Saccharophagus degradans 2-40: one gene and its partners. The main gene of each other region encodes a partner of the protein of the gene in region 3 in a complex. Links are inferred from orthologs where the notes say so. Each region holds a gene or a part of one and is shown on either strand. Other genes may lie near its edges. The genes, in order: tsaE, tsaB and tsaD.

The links.
Region 1: the proteins of tsaD (region 3) and tsaE are in contact, whole or in part, in a crystal structure (PDB 6N9A), measured with the Thermotoga maritima proteins. The link is inferred for Saccharophagus degradans 2-40 from one-to-one orthologs. Residues at the interface, in WP_004082750.1 of Thermotoga maritima: Cys10, Asp11, Arg49, His50, Leu82, Gly84, Gly135, Gly136, Glu154, Thr155, Leu156, Asp157, Asp158, Ser159, Glu162, Asp165, Lys166, Arg169, Leu170, Tyr175, Lys213, Thr214, Leu217, Tyr218, Gln221, Arg222, Asn324; in WP_004082108.1 of Thermotoga maritima: Leu37, Gly38, Lys46, Lys57, Val59, Lys60, Ser61, Thr63, Phe64, Thr65, Leu66, Met67, Val69, Pro71, Tyr82, Arg83, Leu84, Asp86, Asp88, Phe89, Asp93, Ile128, Asp130, Glu131, Arg134.
Region 2: the proteins of tsaD (region 3) and tsaB are in contact, whole or in part, in a solved structure (PDB 4WQ4), measured with the Escherichia coli proteins. The link is inferred for Saccharophagus degradans 2-40 from one-to-one orthologs.

The regions. Positions count from the first base shown.
Region 1 is NC_007912.1:3,386,470-3,389,624, reverse strand. Bases 116-3,115 are described here. They hold tsaE (tRNA (adenosine(37)-N6)-threonylcarbamoyltransferase complex ATPase subunit type 1 TsaE), read left to right. Parts: upstream 116-1,378; coding sequence 1,379-1,852; downstream 1,853-3,115. Other genes in these bases: SDE_RS13975 (N-acetylmuramoyl-L-alanine amidase), read left to right, coding at 1,967-3,115; SDE_RS13985 (bifunctional ADP-dependent NAD(P)H-hydrate dehydratase/NAD(P)H-hydrate epimerase), read left to right, coding at 116-1,379. In the rest of the region: more of SDE_RS13985, read left to right, coding at 1-115; more of SDE_RS13975, read left to right, coding at 3,116-3,155. UniProt on the Escherichia coli protein: Required for the formation of a threonylcarbamoyl group on adenosine at position 37 (t(6)A37) in tRNAs that read codons beginning with adenine.
Region 2 is NC_007912.1:2,836,144-2,839,068, reverse strand. Bases 112-2,881 are described here. They hold tsaB (tRNA (adenosine(37)-N6)-threonylcarbamoyltransferase complex dimerization subunit type 1 TsaB), read left to right. Parts: upstream 112-1,027; coding sequence 1,028-1,735; downstream 1,736-2,881. Other genes in these bases: SDE_RS11680 (M18 family aminopeptidase), read left to right, coding at 2,587-2,881; SDE_RS11685 (undecaprenyl-diphosphate phosphatase), read left to right, coding at 1,771-2,568; SDE_RS22860 (hypothetical protein), read left to right, coding at 112-877. Also shown: more of SDE_RS22860, read left to right, coding at 1-111; more of SDE_RS11680, read left to right, coding at 2,882-2,925. UniProt on the Escherichia coli protein: Required for the formation of a threonylcarbamoyl group on adenosine at position 37 (t(6)A37) in tRNAs that read codons beginning with adenine.
Region 3 is NC_007912.1:930,396-933,341, forward strand. Bases 52-2,842 are described here. They hold tsaD (tRNA (adenosine(37)-N6)-threonylcarbamoyltransferase complex transferase subunit TsaD), read left to right. Parts: upstream 52-829; coding sequence 830-1,855; downstream 1,856-2,842. Other genes in these bases: SDE_RS03825 (GatB/YqeY domain-containing protein), read right to left, coding at 52-60; rpsU (30S ribosomal protein S21), read right to left, coding at 217-432; SDE_RS03840 (TonB-dependent receptor plug domain-containing protein), read left to right, coding at 2,201-2,842. In the rest of the region: more of SDE_RS03825, read right to left, coding at 1-51; more of SDE_RS03840, read left to right, coding at 2,843-2,946.

The DNA of each region.
Region 1 (3,155 bases), 2.5 Mb from region 3 along the record:
CATTTGAATTACTGCTAGAACAATGGCCCCAAGTAGAGTCTGTAGTAGTGCTATGTGGTGCCGGTAATAATGGTGGCGATGGCTATGTTATTGCGGCTTTGGCTGCGCAGAAAAAACTGAATGTACACGCTGTGGCGATAGCAGACCCTGCTGGCCTAAGCGGTGACGCACTTAAGGCGTACAACTACGCCCAGCAGGAAGGCGTAACGGTTATAGCCGGTTCTGAGTTAAATACGGTTCAAATTGATGCTAGTACGGTAATAGTTGACTCGCTGTTTGGCACTGGCTTATCGCGCGAAGTAGAGGGCGATTATAGTCGTGCAATAGCTTGGGCAAATAATTCCGCAGCCCCAGTATTAGGGGTAGATTTGCCTTCTGGCTTGTGTGGCAATACCGGAAAAGTGTGGGGCGACGCAATAAAGTGTGCGGCGACTATTACATTTATTGGTGTAAAACGCGGTTTGTTAACCGGCCGAGGCCCAGCCTTTACCGGTGATGTGTATTTTGATGACCTAGGTGTACCCGCTTCCATATATGACGCCATTAAACCCGAGGTTACACGCACATCGCGCTTGGCGCTTATGCCAAGCTTGCCAGAGCGCGAAGCCGACGCTCATAAAGGGCAGTTTGGCTATGTGTTAGTAGTAGGTGGTGATGTGGGTATGGGTGGCGCTGCCGCTATGGCAGGCGAAGCTGCTGCGCGCACGGGGGCAGGGTTAACGGGTATTGCTACCCAGCCCATTCATGTTGCGCCTATTCTCGCCCGTTGCCCAGAGCTTATGGTAATAGGTGTGGCGTCAGGCCAGGCTATCGAGCCTGTATTGGCTAAACCAACGGTTGTTGTATTGGGCCCAGGCCTTGGGCGTGACTCGTGGTCGGAGCAAATGCTGCAGCAAGCAACACTTACAGACTTACCCTTGGTAATGGATGCCGACGCATTGAATTTGTTGGCAGAAGGGCGCGTAGTGCGAAAAACGCAACGCGATAACTGGGTGCTAACGCCGCACCCAGGAGAGGCGGCGCGCCTACTAGACTGCTCTGTGGCAGAAATTCAAGCCGATAGGTTTGCCGCAGCCCGCGCTATTCAAACTAAATATGGCGGTGTAGTCGTTTTGAAAGGCGCTGGAACCATTATTGCCGGTGCGGATCAATTAGTGGTGGCGAATGTTGGCAACCCAGGAATGGCAACCGGTGGCATGGGCGACGTACTTAGTGGCGTGATTGGCGCCTTGATTGCGCAGGGTTTAACCTTATTTGAAGCTGCTCAGTTGGGCGTGTGCGCCCACGGTGATGCCGCCGATTTGGCCGTGCAAGAAGCGGGTGTGCGTGGTGTAATGGCGACCGATTTAATTCCATTTATTAGGGAGTTGTTAAACTAGTGGTGCAGGCGTTAGTCGAAAAAGAAATTTACCTGGTAAACGAAGAGGCAACCGTAGCGCTAGGTGCTGCGCTGGGGAAGATGATTCCCGCAGGAGCAGTCATATTTTTAGATGGCACCCTTGGCGCGGGCAAAACCACTTTTTGCCGCGGAGTGCTGCATAGTTTTGATTATTCAGGTCCGGTTAAAAGCCCTACCTATACATTGGTCGAGCCATATGAATTAGCCCAGCGCACCATTTACCATTTCGATTTGTACCGGCTTGGCGACCCTGAAGAGCTAGAATATATGGGGATTCGCGATTACTTTAGTGCAGAAGCAATTTGTTTAATCGAATGGTTTGAAAAGGGCGAAGGTGTTTTGCCTCAAGCGGATATTCTGGTTAAGGTAGTGCCCAGTGGGGAGGGCCGTAGCGCTACACTTTGTGGGCTAACAACAAATGGCATGAATTGGGTGGATAACATAAATGAATAAAAGCTGTGGAAGCTTTACCAATATTCGCTAACGATTAATTATACAAATAACGTCACAACGAAGGACGCACTTATCGTGGGTTACAGGTTTAAAATCGCATTTTGCCTAGTACTAATGCTTGTTAGCCAATGGTTAATGGCGGCAGACGTTAAGGGTGTACGTGTTTGGCGCGCACCAGATAACACACGTTTGGTGTTCGATTTAACTGGGCCTGTTGAGCATAAAATATTTACCTTGGATTCCCCCGCAAGACTAGTTATTGATATAGAAAACGCCAAGTTCGCAGCCAATACCGACGGCCTAGACTTTAGCGGCTCGCCTATTGGCAAAATGCGCTATGGCAAACGCAACCAAACCGATTTACGCGTTGTACTCGATTTACAAACAGAGGTAAAACCACGAAGTTTTGCACTGTTAGCGCTTGCCGACAAGCCAGATAGATTGGTAATAGATTTATACGATGAAGGTACTGCTACCGTAAAAACAGTCCAAACCGTTGCCAAAGCACCGGAAAGCAAGCGCGATATCGTCATTGCCATTGATGCTGGCCACGGCGGTGAAGACCCTGGCGCACTGGGGCCAAAGCGTGTTCGCGAAAAAGATGTAGTACTTAAAATTGCACAAGAGTTAGCGCGGCTCATAGATAGCGAACCCGGGTACAAGGCGCAAATGGTGCGAACAGGTGATTACTACATTCCACTGCGTGCGCGCCGCAATAAAGCCCGAGAAATACGCGCAGATTTATTTATTTCTATTCATGCCGATGCATTTAAAAACCCCAAAGCGAAAGGCGCGTCAGTATTTGCTCTATCTCGTCGCGGGGCTACCAGTGAGACAGCTCGTTTTCTTGCGTCAAAAGAAAATGAAGCGGATTTAATTGGCGGTGTGGGCGATGTGAGCCTCGATGATAAAGATGAAATGTTAGTGGGTGTGTTGGTGGATTTATCCATGAATGCAACTCTTGCTAACAGTTTGAACGTGGGTGATCGCGTGCTTAAACAAATGGGCGCAATTACCAAGCTTCACAAGCACCAAGTCGAGCAGGCGGGTTTTGCTGTTTTGAAATCGCCAGATGTACCATCTATTCTGGTAGAAACAGGGTTTATATCAAACCCCGACGAAGCGCGAGCGTTAAGCACCGATAGCCACCGCAAAAAATTGGCCACAGCAATTTTTAACGGTGTTAAAAGTTATTTTTACGATGTGCCACCGGCCGATTCTTACGTGGCTTGGAAAAAGCACGGCGGCAAAGGTTCTGGTGGCAGTGCTGCCACGGTTGAGCACATAATCGCTAGAGGTGATA
Region 2 (2,925 bases), 1.9 Mb from region 3 along the record:
AAAAAAATCTGGTCGTCCCGCTACTAAGCGTGGTCGTCCTGCTGCAAAAACCGCTGCGAAAGCAGCTCCAAAAACTACTGCTGCAGATCCAGCAGTAACCAAAGCTCAAACCGCTTTAGATAAAGCCGCCGCTAAACAAGCTGCTGCTGCTAAAAAGGTTTCTGAAGCGCGTGCTAAAGTTGTAGCCGCTCGTGCAAAAGCTGCCAAAACCAAAACTGCTGCTAGCAAGAAAGCTGTTGAAACTGCTCGCGGAGCATTGGCTAAAGCTAGTGAGGCTGCTGCTGAAACTAAAGCCGCTGTAGCTTCTGCTAAAGTTGCTTTGGCAAGTGCTAAAAGCGCTGCTGCTGCAAATGCTGCGGTTGCCTCTGCTGCTGCTAAAGTAGATGAAATGAAAGCCAAGTTGGCTGCTACTGCTGAAGCTGATTTAGCGAAAGCTACTAAAGCATTCGCTGCTAAGTGGACCAAAGCTCGTGCCGCTGCTGACGCTAAGAAAGTTAAAGCTGCTGCTAAGAAAGCTGCTGCTAAAGCTGCCGCTGCTGCTAAAAAAGCAAAAGCTAAAGCCGCTGCTGCTGCTAAAAAGGCTAAGATAAAAGCTGCCGCCGCTGCTAAAGCTGAAAAAGCTAAAGCTGCTACCGCTGCTCGTAAAGCCAAGGCTAAAGAAGCTGCTGCTGCTAAAAAAGCAAAGGCTAAAGCTGCCGCTGCTGCTAAAAAAGCAAAAGCCAAAGCTAAGCCAGCTAAAAAGGCTGTAGCTAAGAAGGCTGCGCCTGCTGCCGCTGCTAAGCCTGCTAAAAAAGCACCTGCGAAGAAAGCAGTTGCTAAAAAAGCACCAGCGAAAAAAGCCGGTAAAGGCCGTGGACGTCCGCCTAAAAAGGCTTAAGTCATACGAAAGTAGCTTTTAGTGTTTATCTTTAGGTAAATGCTTGTAAAAAATCCCCCGTAGAGCTTTTCTACGGGGGATTTTTTGTTTTGGTGGGGTAAAGTATGCGAAAATCCCCAGCCTTTGTATTCACAGGTCTGTTTCGCTGTTATGCCTAGATTTCTTGCTATCGATACCACCACAGAAGTGTGCTCTGTTGCTTTGGGTAATGCTAAAACATGCGTTACGAGGCAATCCACTCAAGCAAACTCCCATGCGAAGGTTGTCCTTCAATTAATTGAAGAGGTTTTATCTGAGGAGGGCGCCCAATTAAATGAACTAGATGCCTTGGCCCTCACAATAGGCCCAGGGTCGTTTACTGGTATTCGAATTGGGTTAAGTGTAGCGCAAAGTCTTGCGTACGGAGCCCAATTGCCCATTGTGTGCTTAACCTCACTCGAGTTACTTGCTGCTCAATGCCAGTTGGACAATGCTCATCGTGCTAAACCTGTTATTGTCTGCCCAGCATTGGATGCGCGCATGGGAGAAATTTACTGGCAACTATTTGAGCTGAGCCAAAAGGGTGAACTTAAACCCTTAAGCCCGCCTTCTATTGGAACTCCTGAAACGTTTAATAAAATGTCGGATGATTTGTCTGGCGACGTTCTAGGAGTAGGGCACGGCTGGCAGGTAACAGATGTGGAGCGACACGACGGATTTTCTGTGTTGCCAGACCTAAAGCCTAATGCCCAAGGTATGCTGCATATAGCTCAGCAGCGTTTTGAGAATAACGAGTTGACCTCAGCATTCGAACTCGAACCCCTTTATTTACGCAATGAAATAACTTGGCAAAAGCGTAAACGCATCCGCGACAATTAATCTTACAAATTTAAGCCCCTCATAATGGAGTGTATATGGATATCTTACACGCTGTATTTCTAGCATTGATCCAAGGTATTACCGAATTTTTACCTATTTCGAGCTCAGCTCATTTAATTTTGCCAAAAGAACTTTTCGGTTGGGAAGATCAAGGGCTTGCGTTTGATGTAGCTGTGCACGTGGGTACGCTTAGTGCGGTTATTCTTTATTTTAGAAAAGATATAGTGAATTTGATTGCAGGCTGGTTTGGTTCAATAACAGGAAAACAGTCAGAAAACGGGTCTCTAGCGTGGTGTATCATCGTTGCAACAGTCCCTGCCGGGTTATTTGGCTTGCTATTGGGCAATTTTATTGAAGAGCATTTGCGCAGTGTTTCTGTTATAGCAACTACAACTGTCGTTTTTGGGCTTTTACTTTGGTTTGCTGATGCGAAGCATTCAGAAACTAAACAATTAGCCCAAATGACCTTATTTATTGCATTAGTTATTGGGCTTGCTCAAGCACTGGCTATGATTCCCGGTACCTCGCGCTCGGGTATCACTATTACCGCAGCTTTATTACTTGGTTTTGGCCGAAGCGACGCCGCTCGTTTTTCATTTTTACTCTCTATTCCTATTATTACTTTAAGTGGTGGGTATATGGGGTTAAAACTATTGGAAGAAAGTAATGTTAATTGGCAAGAGATTGGCGTAGGTGTGTTGGTTTCGGCAATTAGTGCATATATATGCATTCATTACTTTCTAAGCTTTATCAACAAAATTGGCATGCTTCCGTTTGTAATTTATCGTCTATTATTGGGCGCAGGTCTGTTTGCACTTGTTTGGTTTGCTTAATAGCGAAAGGGTTAAAAAATGACAGGCAATACATTTAATAATCAAGATTTAATTCAGTTTTTACAGGACTCGCCCACACCTTTTCATGCTGTTTTGAGTATGTCTCAGCGTATGCAGGCAGCGGGGTTTGTTGAGCTGAATGAAAACGAAGACTGGTCGTTACAGCCTGGTGGAAAATATTTTGTGGTGCGCTCGGGCACTGCCATTGCTGCATTTATTCATGGCGTAGAATCTAGTGTAGATCACGGCATACGAGTTGTTGGGGCACATACAGATAGCCCTTGTTTGAAAGTAAAGCCAATGCCTTCTAAATTGAGCAATGGCTATCAGCAACTTAGTATTGAAGTGTATGGGGGC
Region 3 (2,946 bases):
TTTTGCGCGCATTGCGTCTTTAACAGCGTTACTTATTGTGCTTTTTAGTTCACTTGCCATAACTGGATTCGCTTTGGTTCTGTCGCTGTAGCTTATTGGAGAGTCGTTTGACTCTCCAGCATACAGGTTTCGAGACTAAGTGGCGGGGTACGCGGAATTACCTAGTGCTTGAATGGTGGTGCTTTAAAACTGCAAAACGTTGTGTTGGCGTAAAACCTAGTACAAACGTTGGAACTTGCGGTTTTCGCGCTGAACCTTTTTAGCGTGACGCTTAACAGCAGCAGCTGCTTTACGCTTACGAACAGAAGTTGGCTTCTCGTAGAATTCACGACGACGTACTTCAGCAAGTACACCAGCTTTTTCGCATGAACGCTTAAAACGACGTAATGCTACGTCAAATGGCTCGTTTTCTTTCAGTTTAACTGAAGGCATTATTTCTACCTGTTGTTTGTATGGGTGTTACTTTGTTTGCTGCCGTAGATAAATGCGCCAAAGCGCGGTCAGCGGCCTGAAACAAAGCGTTGTAATTCAGGGGTGCGAAATTCTATACATATAGATCATAGCCTGCAAGCACTTTGTTTGCTTATTAACCATTAACATGCCATTGATTAGGCTATTGCTAGGGCGTTTGGCGTTGGTGCTCAGGTTTGCGCGGGCGGCAGTATAGAGAGGCTTGCCCGCGAAGGCAATCGCTTAGGTGCATGCTGTGGTGTGGGTGGGGTAATTAATGCGCATTATTTGCGTTACTTGGCGCATTTGTTGGGCTATGGTACTTTGCGCGCGCTAATCTTTTAGCCGTTAACAAATCCACTGAATGTAGTTAATTATTATGCGAGTTTTGGGAATAGAAACCTCCTGCGATGAGACCGGTGTAGCTATTTACGATAGTGAAGCGGGCTTGCTTGGCCACACCCTGTACAGTCAGGTGGCGGTGCACGCCGAGTATGGTGGCGTGGTGCCAGAGTTGGCCAGCCGCGACCATGTGCGCAAGTTGTTGCCGTTGGTGGATGGTTTGCTAGATAACACCGACTCGCGCAATAAAATAGATGCCATTGCTTATACGTCTGGCCCGGGGTTAATTGGCGCGCTTTTGGTTGGCGCGTGTTTTGGCCGCGGTTTGGCAATGGCGTGGGGTTGCCCCGCAATTGGCGTGCACCATATGGAAGGCCATTTGCTGGCCCCAATGTTGGAAGATGCTCCGCCGGCCTTCCCGTTTGTGGCGCTGTTGGTGTCGGGTGGCCACACCCAGCTGGTAGAGGTGCAGGGCATTGGTAAATATGTGCTGTTGGGCGAGTCGCTAGATGATGCTGCCGGTGAAGCCTTCGATAAAGCCGCCAAAATGATGGATTTGGATTACCCCGGTGGGCCAAATATTGCCAAGCTTGCTACCAAGGGCGATGTTTCGCGGTTTAAGTTTCCGCGCCCTATGACCGATCGCCCAGGGTTAGATTTTAGTTTTAGTGGTTTGAAAACTTTTACCCTTAATACCGTTGCCAAGTATGCAGATGAAACCGGCTTGCCGGACGATCAAACCTGCGCCGATATTGCCTGCGCGTTTCAAGAAGCCGTGGTGGACACGTTAGTTATTAAATGCCGCCGCGCGCTGCAGCAAACTAAATTAAATACTTTGGTTATAGCCGGTGGTGTATCGGCTAATGTTCGCCTGCGCGAGCGTTTAGAAGCCGCTTTGGCAAAAATTAATTCACAGGTTTACTATGCTCGCCCAGAGTTTTGCACCGATAACGGCGCAATGATTGCCTACGCCGGTTGCCAGCGTTTGCTTGCGGGGCAGGTAGAGCCGTTAGCTATTAACGTTTCGCCGCGTTGGGCGCTAGATACCTTGCCTGCTATTTAGCCAATATTAACTGCTGTTAATAATAAGCAAATCAATTTTGTTTTCTTCTATACCTATAAAGCGGTGTTTTGCTTTAAATCTTGTTGTGTTGCGCAAGGCTAGGTTAACTTTCTAGCTTTGCTGTGCATGTGTGTTGCTATTAATTGCCTGCTTGTTCCTCACTGTTAAAATTTTCTACTCCTTCCCTTCTGCAGTTTGCATCGCTGAATATATTTTTGTGTGTTAGTTTTCCGTTTGCAAGCTAGACTGTAACGCAATAAAAATAAATCAAAAGTGAATAACCCAATTTTTACCCATTGTTTGCAACACTGGTGCGGTTATTACTTGTTTACTCGGAGAAGTTCATTGAGCCTACGTTTATATATTGCCGCTGTGGTTGCATTGGCCGCATGCGAAGCAAATGCGCAAACAAAAGCATCAGCGCAAACAAAAGCAACCGAAGAAATAGAAACCGTACTGGTAACGGGGGCGCGCATAGAAGGTGCAAGTGCGGCTAGCGCCGAGGTAATAGATGCGCAAACACTCACTTTGCAAAACAGTGCTACAGCGTTGGAATTGCTGCGCAATCGCGTGGGTATAGATGTAGTGCAACCCGGTGGCCCGGGGGGCATAACCGAATTATTTATTCGCGGTGCCGAATCGAATTTTACTGTGGTGACGGTGGATGGCGTGCGCATGAATGACACAACCAATTCACGCGGTGGTGGTTTTGATTTATCTACCCTTAACCCCGATGAAATTGAACGCGTTGAAATTTTGCGCGGGCCGCTCTCGTCTATTTATGGCTCCGATGCTTTGGCCGGTGCTATTAACATTAAAACCAAAAGCCCGCGCAATGCCGCGCCGTTTAGCGCTCGTGTAGAAGGCGGCAACCATGGTTATGCTCGCGTGTATGGCGGTGTTGCATTTGGCGGCGGCAATAATACTGCCGCAAGTGGCCCGGCGGTGAATCTAAGCGTGGCGCATTTAGATGCTGGTGAGCCTGTACCTGGGTCCAGTGCGACTACCGAATCTTACGCTGCGGCGGTAGATTGGGTGGATAACAGCGAGCGCGCCGTGGATACGACTATTCGCAAGGTGAGCCGCGAGCG